2 linked regions of the Anatilimnocola floriformis genome follow. The main gene of each other region encodes a partner of the protein of the gene in region 2 in a complex. Links are inferred from orthologs where the notes say so. Each region holds a gene or a part of one and is shown on either strand. Other genes may lie near its edges.

Region 1 (7,579 bases), 2.9 Mb from region 2 along the record:
TCATGCCGCAAATGAGCGTGCCGCTGGGAAGCGCGTTCAGCGCGAACCGCGTGTTGCCCGGCGTGAACTGGCTCTACGGCTGGGAGATCAACGACTTCCTGACGACGGCCGGTAGCACGCAGCTGAATTTGTCGGTGGATCCAACGACCGGCAACGAGTACACCGAGTTTGCCCAGTCGTGGACGATCGGCTATTCGCTGGCCGAGAAACTCGGCATGTATACCGAGTGGTTTGTCTTCTCACCCGCCGGCGCCGACACGGCCCGCACCGAACATTATCTCGATGCCGGGCTGACCTATAGCGTGTCGAACAATTTGCAACTCGATGTGCGGATCGGCAAGGGAGTGAGCGCCGCCGCGGTGGATCTCTTCGCGGGGGCCGGGCTCGTATCGCGATTCTAAAAACGAACTCTTACGAGAGAACCGCGCCAAGTCGCTGTTGCGTTTGATCGGTATACAGTTCGCGCTTTCCGAAGCCGGGAAGTGCGCCGGAAGCGACTGCTTGAGCCTGATGCTCGGCGTAGTTGGTTACCATCATCACGGGAATCGAAGACAACTGTGGATCGGCCTTGATCGTCTGAATGATATCGAGGCCGCTGCTGTAATCCTGATCGAGCTGACGATTGACCAGGACCAAATCGAACTGGCCATGGCGGAGCGCATCGAGCGAATCATCCGGCCCATGGCACTGCACGACCTCGGCGGCAAACTGCTTTCGCAGCATGCCGCTGATGAGACCAAAGTCGTGAGAGCAGTTGCCGATATCGAGAATGCGCTTCATGAGACTATCTTGGTTCTAAGGGAATAGGACCGCTTACTTTTCTTCGCCGCCAACTGGTTCTTGGATCGCGAAGACGTGGTCCTTGTTGGCGATATACATCACGCCGTTCGCAATGATCGGCGTGCTGTAGACGCTGTTTAGCATGTTGATTTCGGCAACTGGATCGTGTGGTTCCTTCTTTACTTCGAAGACCGTGATGTCGCCGTCCTCGTCGCCGACGTAGACCTTATCGCCAGCAATCATGGGAGAACCCCAAGCCGCGGCGAGCATGTCGTACGCCCAATAAACCTTGCCGGTCTTGGCATCGATGCAGTGGAACAAACCGCTGAAATCAGGAATGAAGATCAAGCCATCTTTAATCACTGGCGTGCTGATCGCGCGGTGAAACTTCTCGAGGAAGTCGTCGATCTCACCGTTGCCGTCCCAGTCGTACTCGGTGAACTTCCAGACCACGCCGCTGTTGGGGTTATCTTCGATGACATCCCCTTCTTCCTCCACCGCGGCTTGGATCCGCTTGCGAGCGACAGGGTTCTTGGCGGGGTCGCGATTCTTTACGATTTTCTCGCTGATGTCGCCGCGCTTCAGCGGATCGATGCACCAGAAAATACCCAACCCTTCGCCGTGCTCCGGATCCTGGCCGGTGGCGAAATAGACTTTGTTGTCGTAAACCACCGGCGTGCAAATGATGTCGTTTCGCGTGCCGCGGCCACCAAGTTCCAGAATGCTGTCCTTGGGATTGCAGTCAAACTTCCAGAGGAGCTCCGGCTTGCCGTCTTTTCCCTTGTTGGCTTTGAAGCTGTACAGCCAGGCGTCGCCGCCGCCGAACAGAACTTGAGCTTCGCCGCCGAGAATTGCCACCGTGGGCGATGACCATTGACCGTGCAGGATCAGATCGCGCGGGCTGTTGTCGGTCCAATAAACCTCGCCCGTGTTCTTGTCCATGCAGATGAAGCTGGGGGCATCGGGAGCAGGCACGACGAGGTGCGATTCATCCACGCCGTTGCTGCTGTTCACGAAGAGCAAATCGCCCCAAGTCGTGACCGAGCAGCTGCACATGTTGTGCTGGCTCGTGCCGAGATTCTTCATCATGTCGTAAGACCAGATCACGTCGGCTTCGTCTTTGTCGTCAGCCGTCGTGATGCGGAACGCGCTCAAGCGCGGACCAGCGAGCATCAGGTAGAACTCTCGTTCAATGCCGTTCGACTTGGCTTTGAAGTTCCACTTCTTGGCGGGAGCTTTCACTTTTTCGTCGAGCTTCAGCTCGGGATCGGCAGCGTCGAGTTCCGCACCTGCCGTCGCAAAGCGAGCTCGCAAGTCGGCCGAGAGCTTGCCACCTTCGAGTTCTTTCAAGATGCCGCCGAGCTTGTCATCGGCGGCTTCGTCGGCGCGGACGACGTCAAAAATACGGGCCGGTTCGCGAGTGACCGGGCCGTCGTCCTTACCGTCGAGCATCCCTTCGGTATCGAGGCACTTCACTTCGCCGCGGCTCGTTACGAACCACAGGCGGTTCCCTTCGATCATGGGTGAGCAGCAAATACCCATCAGCGGCCAATCGTGAACGCGGCCGGTGTGCAGCTTTTCGCTGCTGTGTTGCCAGAGAAACTTGCCGGTCTTTTCATCAAAGGCCACCAAGCAGCCGAGATCGACATCGGCGGGATAACGCTTCAAATAACCGTTGCTGTTGTTCGTCCCAAGCACCACTTTGCCGTGACCGACGATGGTGTTGCCATACGACTGGCTACCGAGCGTGGCGACCCACTTGATGTTCTTTGCCTTCTTGCTGTCCCAAGCGCCGGTCTTGCGATCGAACTTGCCGGGAGCAAACTCCATGGGCGCCACATCGGTGATCGGCACGTTGTTGCGCATCGAGTTGCCGCCCCACTGACCCCAGTCTCCCTTTTTCATCACGGGATTGTCGGTGAGAACTTTAGGATCGCCGGCGGGCGGGTTAGGAGCGAGCGCCACGACTTGATCCGGCTTCGGCGTTTCCGCCGGCTTGGCTTCTTCAGCAGGCTTTGGAGCCTCAGCAGGTTTAGCCTCTTCGGCGGGCTTCACTTCGGCCGGTTTGACTTCGGCCGGCTTGACTGCTTCAACAGCCTTTTCTTCGGCCTTCTTTTCTTCTTCCTTCTTCAGCCCTTCTTGCGGCGGCATTGGTTCGCCGAGAGTCGGCTTCGGCGGCGGCATATCGACCGGGTCGAGCGGTTTTTCGGTCGGCTTGGGTTTCTCAGCCGGCTTGCGATCGCCTTCGGTGGTGGTGCTACCGGAGTCGGTGGTCAGCGCCGGGCCTGGCTTGTTCGGCTGGCAGCCTGGAATGAAGGTTGCCGCCACCGCGCCCAGAAATAGGCTGCTGAAAATCGCCACCATGGCATTGGTTCGTTGCATCGCGCTCTCCCTACAAAGCACTTTTCATCATTACCCGGCGCGCCGCCGCGGGCGGGTTTGAAATTCAAATTAGTGAGCTCAGAAACAAGTGCTGCTCTTGAGTAGCACCATCGCGAATGACCTTAATTATTCGGTGTCACGGTCACATTGTCGATGAACACTTCCGCATTCGTGGCGTTGCCGAAGAGGCCGGGGGCGCCGACCTTGTTCGGTTGCGGATCGGTCAACTCGAGCGACCATTCGGTCGGCTCCTTATCAGCCCGCTTCCAAACCTTCGCTTTTACCACGGCTTGGCCATCGACATTCGCGGCTTGCAGTTTGAGCGTGTACCAGTTGCCGGGTTCCAACTCAAACTTCTTGGTCGCGAAGTAACGCTTGTCGTGTGAGATCCAACTGCCGATCTGCAGCAGGTTTCGCTCGCCCGAGATCTCGAAGGTATAGCCTTGAGCGATGAGGCCCATGTCAGGCTGTTTCTTGTCGAGTTCGTGCGGCAGCATATCGGCTTGGATGGTGTAGTCGTGCAGATCCGATGGACCGAGCGATGCACGGCTGCGTGTTCCCTTGGGAATAGTCGTGATCTTCGCGAGGAAGCTGTTGCCATCGGGACCCTTGCGGAGCTGATGACGATAGCGAGCACCGATCCAAGTGATTGGAGCATCGGTCAGCCCTTCCATGTCGAACTTCCATGGCAGCGGCGGAATGATGCGAACGCGAGCCCGCGCTTTCAACTCACCGACGCTCGCTGTGACGATGGCTGCGACGTGCTTGGCATCGGTGGCTGCCGTGAACTCACCACCCTCGGTGATCGTACCATTGGCATCAACGGCGAATTTGGCTTCGGTGGTCTTCAGGAACTGACCACGGGCGTTGTAAAGGCGGGCCGTGTACGTTTGCTTTTCGCCCGGCTTGAGCAACAACTCGGCCGGCACGATTTGCAGTTGCGCTGGAGTTTGGTCTTCCGAAACCGGCGACTCTTGCGGTTGCGGCGGCTGCGGATCGGCACCCTTCTTCTTCGCTTTGTCTTCGAAGCAGTAGAGCGCTCCAGTCGTCAAAATATACAGACGGCCGTGCGAAACGACGGGCGAAGCCCAGCATTCGTCACCCTGATTGAAGGTGCCGTTCGTCTTGCCTTTGCCAGTTCGTTCCCAGCCAGTCGCGCCTTTGGTTTCGTCCGGCGTGAGGATGTACCAGCGACCATTTTTCTCGCTGTAGAAGATCTTGCCATCGGCGTATACCGGTGCGCCGAAGTTGATCGTGCCGAGGCCGATCTTCTTACAAACTTCTTCGCCATCTTTGGCATCGAGCACGAAGAGTTTGCCGCCGTCATCGGGGCAGTAAAGGCGGTCTTTCACTTTCAGGATCGAGCTCTTGCCGTCGGCGATTTCGAGCGTCTTCCAAATTTCAGCCGTCTTCGAAACGTTGCCTTCTTGCGTGCCATCGAGGGCTGCAACCGCGCCGACCTTGGTCACATCTGGCGGCGGATTCTCTTCGCTGTGGGCCATGTAAATGACATCGCCGTCGACAGTCGGAGCGAGATTCAAACCGCGCTTCGAGAACTGATATTCCCACACCTTTTTGCCGGTGCGCGGCTGAATACCATACACCCAGCCGTCGCCAGCGCCGGTGATCATCAGCTTCTGGCCCTTGATCACGGCGATGGTCGGGTTGTTATAGATCGTGTCTTCGGGCCGCAGCCGCGTGCTGATGAACCAGCGAACCTGGCCGTTGCGTTTGTCGAAGGCCAGAATGCGATGCGCCGGCTGAGCCATTTCACCCCAACCGATAATCACGCTGCCGAAGATCACCATGTCTTCGCAAATGATCGGGCTGTTGGTGCGACCACCATAGGTTGTGAGCACGCCGTACTGTTCATGCAGCGGAATCTGCCACTGAATTTTGCCGTTCTCGCCATCGAGACACTTGAACAAACCGTTGGCGCCGAGAGCATAGACAAAACCGGTCTCTGGATCGCCGACGACATTCGACCAGCCGACGCGCGTGTCGGGCACATCGCTCGACCACACGTTGTGAATGCTCTCCCACTTCGTTTCGCCAGTCGCTGCGTCGAGGCAGACGATCTTTTCGCACTCTTTGTTCGTGCCTGGATTGTGACGCGTGAGGTAATAGAGTTTGCCGCGCAGCACGACCGGCGTACTGCGACCGCCGAGGTCTTCGCGCTTCCAAGCCAGGTTGCTTCCCGCGCCGCCGCCAGGATTGATCGTGTCTGGCAAACCGGTCTCGCGCGAAATGCTGTTCCACTCTGGTCCACGCCAATACGGCCAGTCGAGCGGATCGGCTTTCGCCGTGGCGTCAGTCTTCGCTTCCTGAGCGGCAGCAAAAGTTGCAGCGAGTGAAGCAATCAACAGCCAGCCGACGAAAAGGCCAACGAAGCCAGAACGTTTCATGATGCACCAGCGAGTCGGAGAGTTGGAAAGGCGGGCTCCGGCCGACGTCGATTTAGAACGACAGACGGCTGAAGGCGATCAACAGTTGTTTCAACACCTTTCAGGATAGCGAGCCGGGCAAGAAGAGCAACCGGCAAAGCACTCGCGCGACGTTACGATTTTGCAGCGAGCGACACTCTGGCAAGCGTAAGAATGAAGGCGAACGTGCGCGCTTCGCGTCAGGCCAGAGTGTTGAAGAACGATGATTTCGAGCGCGGTCTACTTGCCGCAGTAATCAATCGCGCGGGCGATTTCACTCTTCAGTCGAGTGCGCGGCACGATGCGATCGACGAAGCCGTGCTGCAGCAGGAACTCGCTGGTTTGAAAACCCTTCGGCAGTTCCAAGCGGATGGTGGCTTTGATCGTGCGCGGACCAGCAAAACCGATGAGGGCTTTCGGTTCGGCGAACACAAGATCGCCGAGCGAAGCAAAGCTCGCGGCGACACCGCCCATCGTGGGATTGGTGAGGACCGAGATGAACAAACCGCCGGCGCGATCGTAGCGCGCGAGCGCTGCCGAGACCTTCGCCATTTGCATGAGCGACAGGATGCCTTCGTGCATACGAGCTCCACCGCCGGAACCACTGACGATGATTAGCGGCAACTTTTCCGCGGTCGCACGTTCGACGAGACGGGCCAGCCGTTCGCCAACGACCGAACCCATGCTTCCCATGATGAACGCCGAGTCGGTCACGCCCACGGCTACGCGGCGGGCGCGAATCATGCCGCCGCCGGTTACGGCAGCGTCGGTCATGCCGGTTCGTTTTTGTTCGGCGAGTAGGCGTTCTTTGTACGGCTTCGAGTCGGCGAATTGCAGCGGATCGGTCGGCATCAAGTGGGCGTCCCACTCTTCAAACGTCCCTTCGTCGCACAGCTGCTGGACGCGCTCCGGCGCCGAAACGTAGAAGTGGTATTCGCACTGCGGGCAGACGTTGTGGTTCTTCTCCGCTTCCTTCTTATAGATCGACGCGCCGCAGCCTGGGCAGCGCTGCCACAGACCTTCGGGAACGCCGCGCTTGGTCCGCTGCTTCATGGTGCTTTCGGAAGTTTGCGAGGGGACAGGAGAGGAGGCTGCCGGGGCAGTGGTGGAGGTCGGTGCGGAAGAAGCCATGTGTTGCTCCAAAATCAGGTCCGCCGATCAAGGCCGACTATGCGCTTGCCGTGGCAGCATGGCAAGCAAAAAGTTTGTTTCTATCCGAAATGTCGCACATCAAGCGCAGGTTAATCAATATCGGCCAAACAGCAGGCCGGTCATCACGGCTGCTCCGCCACTGACAGCAGCCGAAATGGCAGCAGCCGGTGCCAGCACGACGCGTTGTAACTCTTCTTGTTCGAGATCAATCAGCTGCCAACCGCCGCATTGGCACTCGGCCTTCCACAGGTCGCCGAGCTCGGCAGCCGGGGCCAGAATCTGTTTGACGAGGCTGTAAAACGGTTCGGGCAACACGAGGGCGATGGTGCCGCGGCGATGCTTTCGCACCAGGCGATCGACGGCAACTTTGGCTCGCGCTTGGGCCATGCCCAGGGGTTCGCCTTCGGGCGGGCAAACGGTTTCGGGGTGTTCTTGCAACTGGCGATAAATCCGCGGCTGGGTTTGCTTCAGCTCGTCGACGAGCTTGCCATGCCACAGACCATGATCGACGTTCTGAAAATCGGCAAGCTGCCGCACCTTCATTTTGCGGCTAGTGCCCAGTTGGTTGGCGGTTTCGACCGCACAACGACACGTCGACGAATACAGGTAATCGAACTCAACCGCTTGGACTTCGTTAATCAAACGAGCGGCTTGAGCCGTGCCCACGTCGGAGAGAGGAAGATCGAGAGTTCCCTTGATGCGACCTTGTTCATCAAAGTCGGTCGCAGCGGAACGGATCAACAGGATTCGAACCATACAGGATCGGTATGAGCCTCCTAAAGACTTGCCAAGTGGGTCAGGTTGCGAACAGCATCGCCGTAACTGGGCTGTCCGAAAATTGC
Region 2 (7,550 bases):
CGCGGGAATGCTGTGCCACATGCCGCGGTGCACGGTGTAACGTTTGAAAACCTCGACCACGCCAAAGCGGATGATGCAGTACATGACCGCCGCCATCAGCACCATCATCTCGTGGCAGCACGCAAAGGCTTCGAACCGCGGCAGCATGAGCATCGGAATGACCGATGCCGCAAACGTCGACATTTCGCGGACGGGTGTTCCCGAGTCGCTATCGAGATCGGGCAACATGCCGCTGACGCTGCACAAACCGAAACCGAGCAAGCTCGTTTCGATCGGCATGTTGAAATAGAAATGACCAGCCACGCCGTAGACAACACCGAGTCCGGTGCTGAAGGTGATGTGAGTTTTGAAATCCGCCATGATTTCCTCTCGACTACGCTAGCAGCGCGCGCACCGCCCTACCCTTGCCTGCCGCGCGCGAACTCTACCGAGTTCATGCAATCACTCCAAGATCAAATCAGCTGGAACTGCTCTTCGGGTTTCTCGCGGGCCTCCGCTATACTCTCGCGGCGATAATTTTTTCGCCGAATCGAAGACGCGTGCTTTCGCGGAGCGAAAGACGCACTGCCGGACTGAGGTGCAAGGATGCAAGGCTACGACTTTGTGATGATCGGTGTGCTGATCGGCGCCGTGGCTTGGGGCGCGTGGAAAGGCTTTGCCTGGCAAGTCGCTTCGACGGCTTCGATGGTCCTCAGCTACTTCGTGGCTCTCAACTTTCGCACGCCGCTGTCGCAAGCGATCAAGACCGATCCACCATGGAATGTCTTCGTCGCCATGCTCATTCTCTTTCTGGGCACGTCGCTCGTCGTGTGGCTCTGCTTCAACTTCGTCAGCCAAGCCATCGAGCGGATGAAGCTCAAGGAGTTCGATCGTCAGGTCGGCGCGCTCCTCGGCCTCGCCAAGGGCGTGATCCTGTGCGTCATCATCACGCTCTTTGCGATGAGCTTGCTCGATCAAGCGCGTCGCCAGGCCATCATCAACAGCCGCAGCGGCTACTACATCTCGCAGCTCCTCGCCAAAGCCGACGCCATCATGCCGCGCGAGCTCCGACAAGTGCTGGCGCCGTATGTCGACGGCCTGGAACAAAACATGCAGACCAGCGGCTACTACGCGCCGCCGCCTGGTTACCAGAACAACCGCTTGCCCGGTTTGATCAACAACGCCATCAACGCCGTGGAGCAACAGTTCGAAAACATGCAGGGGCAAAACCCGAACCAAGGGAGCTACTACGGTGGCCAGGCCGGTTACAACAACCAGCCCAACAACGGCTACAACACTCAGCCGAACAACGGTGGCTACAACCAGCCCGCCATGAATCCTGGTTACAACAACGGCCAGCAACCGTACATCGATCCGCAGATGGCCGACCGCTATCGTCAGCCAACACAACCTCAGCGGCCGCTGAACAACGGCAACTACTAAGAGGTCAGGCGATGAGGTTCATGAGCACCTTAGTCCGCAGTTGCCTGACGATGCTAGTGACCGTCTTTTGTCTGGTCTGTCTTTGTCAATTCGCGGGAATGGCTATGTGGTGGTACGCCCCTCCATTTGGCAACCGTGTGGTCCCAGGCCAGGCCAACATGCGAGCAGGCAACCCCAATCTGGGACCGTACGAGCATTGGGCTTGGGAGATGGAAAACTCGGATCGTGACGAGCCGCGTCCAGTTCCCCAGATCCACTTCGTCGAGCAGGATCCCAACCGTTCATCGCCATTCGCGCGAGTCTTGGAACTGGCGGAACCACCGCAACCGAAACGCTAAGCAACAGAGGCTGCAGGTCCACATGCGCTGCCTGTTCTGGTTGATCCAAGAGACCGTATTTTGCCTCCAGGTCAGCTCGAAAAATGAGCCCGAATGAGCCGGTCGAACAGCCGGGTAATTAGGCTGGCTTAGAGCAACTTTGGACGCGATTTTTTGGCGCCAAATTCGGTCGCCAAATCAGACGCTGAAAAACCAGAAATGAACCTCCGAAACGCAGCTCGTTTTTTTGTTCGGTAGAGCAGGGGAGAACGGCAGGTTTTTCGATCGAAATTCGGCGTCGTTTTTTTTCACGCGACGGCGACGAATCGGCAAGAGATCGAAGGCAAAGCGGCACCAGAATCAGCCGTGCCAAAAGGGGCCAAAACGCAACGTCCAAACCCGCCGCAGCGAAAACGCGAATATGCGTATTTCTAGCGGAAAACGACCATCTCAACCGAACATAACAAACATTATCGGACGTTGGGCACAGGGTAAAACGATAGGATAAACGGACCTCGTTGGCCCTGCTTGGCGGCTGGTTGTTCCAGCATTTCGGCACGCTCGATTTGCCTCAGAAATCGCTGGCGATTCGAGCTGCTGCGAAGCTCAGAAATCAGTCGCTGTTGCGACCGAGAATCGGGCTGAAAATCAGCGCCAAAAATCGCGCTGATTCTGACTCAGAATTGGGCGGTCCAAACTCCTTGTTTTGAACACGCCCTGCCCTCACGCTCCGGGCAATCTTTAGGCTGCTTTGGCCGGCGACGAATCGCCTTGCGGCAAGTCATCGTCGATGACCGTTTTGGTCGCGCTGCTAGTCGCTCCGACGACCGCTTCGGCCTTCGCGCCGTCGGCCTTGGTCCAGGCCCGCGGTAAGACCACGTCCTTGGCCAAACCGAGTCGCACCAGGATCCTGATCACGGCGTACGTGGCATCGAATTCCCACCACTTGTGACCGTGGGCGGCCGACCGCTGATCGGCGTGATGGTTGTTGTGCCAACCCTCGCCGTGAGCCCAGATGGCGACCGGCCAGTAGTTGCGACTCTTGTCCTTGGTGTCGTAATTGCGATAGCCGAAGACATGGGTCAGCGAGTTCACGCTCCAGCTGCCATTCCACACAATGATGGTCCGGACGAAGACACCCCAGACGACGATGCTGGAACCAAACTGCACAGCGCCCATCACGTCGCGAGTCATCACATAGCCAGCCGCGAAGCCGACCAGGTAATAGGCAACCACGTGCGCGGCATAGACCCAGAACCAGGCCAGCTTGCGTTCGAGCCAAAGGTAGTAGGGGTCTCGCAGAATGTCGCGAGCATATTTCTCATAGAAGAAGATCGTGCTGTGCTCGCGATGTTCGATCAGCAACCAGCCGATGTGCGACCACCAGAAGTTGACCAGTGGCGTGTGGGGATCGTCGCGCTCATCAGAATGCTTGTGATGCATCCGGTGAATGGCGACCCAACGGGCCGGGGTGTCTTCAAGGCACAGCACCCCCAACGTGGCGAAGATTCGCTCGAGCCACTTGGGCACGACGAGACCTTGGTGCGTGAGCAACCGATGGTAGCCCAGCGTGATGCCAAACAGCCCGTAGGTGAGAACGCCAACAAAGCCGACGACAACGCCGGTCCAGCTGAAGTACCACGGGTTGAAAGCAAGGAGGCTGAGCAGATGAATCGATGTAATGCTGATCAGATAGCCCCAGGCAATTCTGACTGGCAACACCGGCTCGGGTACGGCGAGGCGCGCATCAGCGCGTCGACCAAAAAGTCGTTGAAAAATTGTCATACAACCTCGCTTCCGTGCGCAGGATGCAGTGGCCTGGCAAAGTGATTAAGCAGTGGATTCTTCCAAGAACATGCCCATCCGTCGGAATTTATCATACCGTGCATCGGTAAGCTGTGCGCCGTTCTTGCTAGCGAGTTCGCGTAACGAACGGAGCAAATATTGTTTCACTCGGGCTGCGGTCTGCACGTGATCGCGATGCGCGCCACCGAGTGGTTCCTCGATCACATGATCGATGACACCCAGGCGATGCAGATCGCTCGACGTGAACTTCAGCGCGGTCGCGGCCTTCTCGGCGAACTGGTGGCTCTTCCAGAGAATGCCGGCGCAACCTTCAGGACTGATGACAGAGTAATAGGAGTACTGCAGCATTGCTACTCGATCGCCCACCCCAATACCAAGGGCGCCGCCGCTGCCGCCTTCGCCGATCACGATGCAGACGATCGGGGTGTTGAGACGGCTCATCTCATACATGTTTTCGGCGATGGCTTGCGATTGGCCCCGTTCTTCGGCGCCGATGCCCGGATAAGCCCCGGGAGTATCGATCAAGCAAACGATCGGAATGCCGTATTTCTCGGCCATCTTCATCTTCAGCAGGGCTTTGCGATAACCCTCGGGATGGGCGCAGCCGAAGTAGCATGCGCTGCGTTCTTTGTAGGTGCGGCCTTTCTGATGGCCGACGACGAGCACTTTGTGTTGATCGAGCCGGGCGAAACCGGTCAGCAGCGCGCGGTCGTCGCCAAAGCGGCGGTCGCCGTGGAGCTCTACGAAATCTTCGAAAACGAGCGACACATAATCGGCCGTGTACGGGCGATCTTTGTGGCGCGACACTTGGACAATCTGCCAGGGAGTGAGCGTGCTGTAGATCTGCCGGGTGACATCGTTCACCTCGCGGCGGACCCGGCGGAGTTCTTCTTCTTGCTCGGGAGTGCGCGCCGGCGTTTGCTCGAGCGAGCGCAGTTGCGCCTCGAGCGTCAGGATCGGTTGTTCAAAGTCGAGGCCGGCCGGCGTGGCGCTGCTGGCGCCATTGGTGGAACCATTCGCTGCGCCGTTGCTCGAGCCATTGGCTGCCGTGGTTGTCGTATCGCTCATTGTCTATCACTCATCATTCAAAAACGAAGTCAGAAATCAGCCAGCTGATGGCAGCAGCAGCTGGCGGTAGCAACACCAGCACTACACAAATCCCTTGCGGTCATCACTTAGCTTGGGCGGGACCGTTGGCGGTTTGGGCACAACCTTGAACGCCCGCATCGCCTTGTACTCTTTCAAAAAATCCCACAGGGTTGGCGGACGATCTTCCTTGCGTTTCGCCATCATCCGTCGAATAAGATCACTGAATTCTTGCGAGACGTTCTGATTGAATACCAGCACTGATGGCACGGCGGCATTCAAATGCTTGTTGAGCAGATCGTCGGCGTTGTCGCCGGTGTAGGGAGGTTTGCCGCTGATCAGTTCGAACAGCACGCACCCGAAGCTATAGATATCGGCTCGCGCGTCGAGGTTTTGTTTGCGAATCTGCTCGGGCGACATGTAGCTGCGAGTGCCAGCAACGGTTCGGCCGCCGCCAAACATGCCACCGAGCAGGGCCGAGAAGCCGGATTTCATCTTTTCGGAGATGGCGAAGTCGATCAGTTTGACGTGAGCTTCGTTGCTGATCAAAAAGTTGTCGGGCTTTACGTCGCGATGCACCCAGCCCTTGGTGTGCAAGTGAAACAGTGCGTTGGCGCCTTGCTCGACGAAGTTCGGAGCAAAGTAGGCAATTTGCTGAGGACCGCCGCGGAGCCACAGCTTGAGGTTGGGGTGCTCGAAATATTCCATCACCAGAAACGGCGTTTCACCCTCGGTGGTGAATTCGTGGATCTGAATGATGTTGCGGTGACCTTTGCAATCGGCGCCGACCTCCTGCTCCCGCTTGAGTTCGTTGATGATCGAACGGTCCTTGCGCTTCTCCGGAACCGGCACTTTTAGCGCATAGCGCGTGGTGTCGTCCGATTTGGCGGCTTCCCAGATCTGGCAGGTCTGGCCGACGCGAATCAGCCGCACCAGGCGGTAAGGACCAAGAAAATCGCGGGCGCGTGTCAAAGGGGGAGCTCGCTTGCAAGGAGGGGCTGCGTATTCGCAGACGCTAGACTGTAGCTATTGTAACGGTTTTGCCGGTTTTGCGGCTAAACCTTGCCTTAGTGTAATTGGCCCCCCCAAACGGCAAAAGCCCAGCCGGACGGCATCTGCGACGTGTTCCCCTCCCCTGCCCCGCCTTTCCCGTAGATCGGACCATGGTCCGGCTGGCACTGTTAAGTGACTCTCTTGGCTCGGTACCCCGCTTCTTGCCCGGACCAATGGTCCGGTCCTACGCAAAAGACGACTACTGTCCTTGCCCACGCGACAGATAGCCGACCAGGTCGCGTACTTCTTCGTCGCTCAGCCGTTGAAAAATCCCTTCGGGCATCATCGAGAGCTTCGACTGTTTGCGCTCGTCGATGGTGGCCAGCGGAATGGTGAGGAGTTCGTTCGGCGTTTGCACGTTCACGGCTTGGGCCGTTTCGCGAAGGATGATGCCTTGCACCACGCGGCCGTTGTCGAGGAGGAACGTAGTCACTTGATATTCGCGGGGGACAACAGCGGAGGGGTCGAGCGCGTTCTCGAGGATGTAGTCGAGATTGGCTCGCTGCGAGCCAGTGAGATCGGGGCCCATCTTGCCACCTTCGCCGAAGAGGCGATGGCAACTCGCGCAGTTTTTCGTGAACACTCCCCTGCCCTTCCCTAGATCGGCTTTGGCGAGCGTGTCGGCCGTCAGCATCGCTTTGTATTTGGCGGCGAGCTCCTTCTTGTCTTCGGCGGCAGGACGAATGGTGCCCCAGATCGCATCGAGCTGTTTGGCGACTTGCGGATTGCTGAGCGCTTGCAACTGTCGCAGCATGCCGGCTGAGATGTCGCTGCGAGGGACGGTTTTTGCTTCCACTGCGTTCAGCAACGAAACGGCGTAGCTGACGCGCGAGGCCAGAGTCTGAATGACATCGGCCCGCTCTTCCGGTGAGAGTTTGTCATAGATATGCAGCAAGGCGGCCGGCGTTTCGTGGTGCTGATACGCGGCAAGCGCTTTGATCGCGACGGCTCGCATCTTGGGTTCATTCAAAAGCGGAAACAACGCCGGCGGCAAATCGGCGGGTTGCTTGGTGAGAAGCAATTGCAGTGCTCGCTCGCGCGTCGGCACATCCTGGCCGACGTTGCCGAGTTGCTCGCGCAGCCTGGCGATGATTTTTGCATCGTCAAATTTCACCGCAAGCGCGATGGCTTGGTCCTGCACATCCAAGCTGCGACTGGCGCTGAGTGTTTTGAAGATCGCGTTCCAGTTTGCCGGCGGTGGAACACTTCGGCGACCTTCGAGCGCGAGGAGAATGCCGCGGCAGAGATCGAGTTGCACTTCGGCATCGCGGGCGGCGCCGAGCGAGTCGAGTACGGTCGTTAGTTTCTTCTCGCCAGGGTCAGACTCGAGGTAGCAGCGCACCAGATGCTGGCGAACTAGAGGGATGCGGCAGTCTGTCAGCAACTTGGCCGCATCGGCTGGTTGCTGATCGACGAGCGGCTCGATGCCGTACCAAATCATCAGCGGAATGTGATGATCTTCGGCATCTTCCTCGTGCGCGACCAGCCGCTGCGCGACCGCGAGTCGTTCCTTCAGCGATAACCGCTGCAGCGCACAGGCGAGCGCCAGCCGAACTTGCGGCGCGCGATCTTCCGCGGCGAGTCGCAACAGTGCATCGAGGTGAACGTTCTTCGGTTTGATCGAATCGACGGTGAGTGTTACTCCCCACGCGCGGACATGCTCGCTCGGATCACGAAGCGCGGCCCGCAGATCGGTGTCGGTGATCATCTTGGCGGCTTGCAGTGTCCAGAGTGCTCGCAGGCGAGCGTGTTCTGCTTCACCCGTCACCAACGTCGTGACCAGCGTTTCGCGGGCAGCGACGGCGTCGAGTTTTTCGGTGAAGGCCAGCTCTTGGATCTTCCGCCGAGCATGGCGCGACAGCCATT

The links.
Region 1: the proteins of M9Q49_RS04015 (region 2) and accD are in contact, whole or in part, in a solved structure (PDB 8UXZ), measured with the Escherichia coli proteins. The link is inferred for Anatilimnocola floriformis from one-to-one orthologs.

What each region holds. Positions count from the first base shown.
Region 1 is NZ_JAMLFW010000001.1:3,918,413-3,925,991, reverse strand. The notes cover bases 4,772-7,579. They hold accD (acetyl-CoA carboxylase, carboxyltransferase subunit beta), read right to left. Parts: upstream 6,717-7,579; coding sequence 5,826-6,716; downstream 4,772-5,825. Other genes in these bases: rpe (ribulose-phosphate 3-epimerase), read right to left, coding at 7,514-7,579; M9Q49_RS15080 (histidine phosphatase family protein), read right to left, coding at 6,831-7,493; M9Q49_RS15090 (outer membrane protein assembly factor BamB family protein), read right to left, coding at 4,772-5,567. Also shown: M9Q49_RS15105 (transporter), read left to right, coding at 1-401; M9Q49_RS15100 (response regulator), read right to left, coding at 412-780; M9Q49_RS15095 (outer membrane protein assembly factor BamB family protein), read right to left, coding at 814-3,162; more of M9Q49_RS15090, read right to left, coding at 3,285-4,771.
Region 2 is NZ_JAMLFW010000001.1:980,282-987,831, forward strand. The notes cover bases 2,592-5,370. They hold M9Q49_RS04015 (acetyl-CoA carboxylase carboxyltransferase subunit alpha), read right to left. Parts: upstream 4,614-5,370; coding sequence 3,570-4,613; downstream 2,592-3,569. Other genes in these bases: M9Q49_RS04010 (acyl-CoA desaturase), read right to left, coding at 2,592-3,524; M9Q49_RS04020 (serine/threonine-protein kinase), read right to left, coding at 4,695-5,370. Outside these bases: M9Q49_RS03995 (metal-dependent hydrolase), read right to left, coding at 1-360; M9Q49_RS04000 (CvpA family protein), read left to right, coding at 586-1,422; M9Q49_RS04005 (hypothetical protein), read left to right, coding at 2,258-2,449; more of M9Q49_RS04010, read right to left, coding at 2,481-2,591; more of M9Q49_RS04020, read right to left, coding at 5,371-5,603; M9Q49_RS04025 (PVC-type heme-binding CxxCH protein), read right to left, coding at 5,884-7,550. UniProt on the Escherichia coli protein: Component of the acetyl coenzyme A carboxylase (ACC) complex. First, biotin carboxylase catalyzes the carboxylation of biotin on its carrier protein (BCCP) and then the CO(2) group is transferred by the carboxyltransferase to acetyl-CoA to form malonyl-CoA.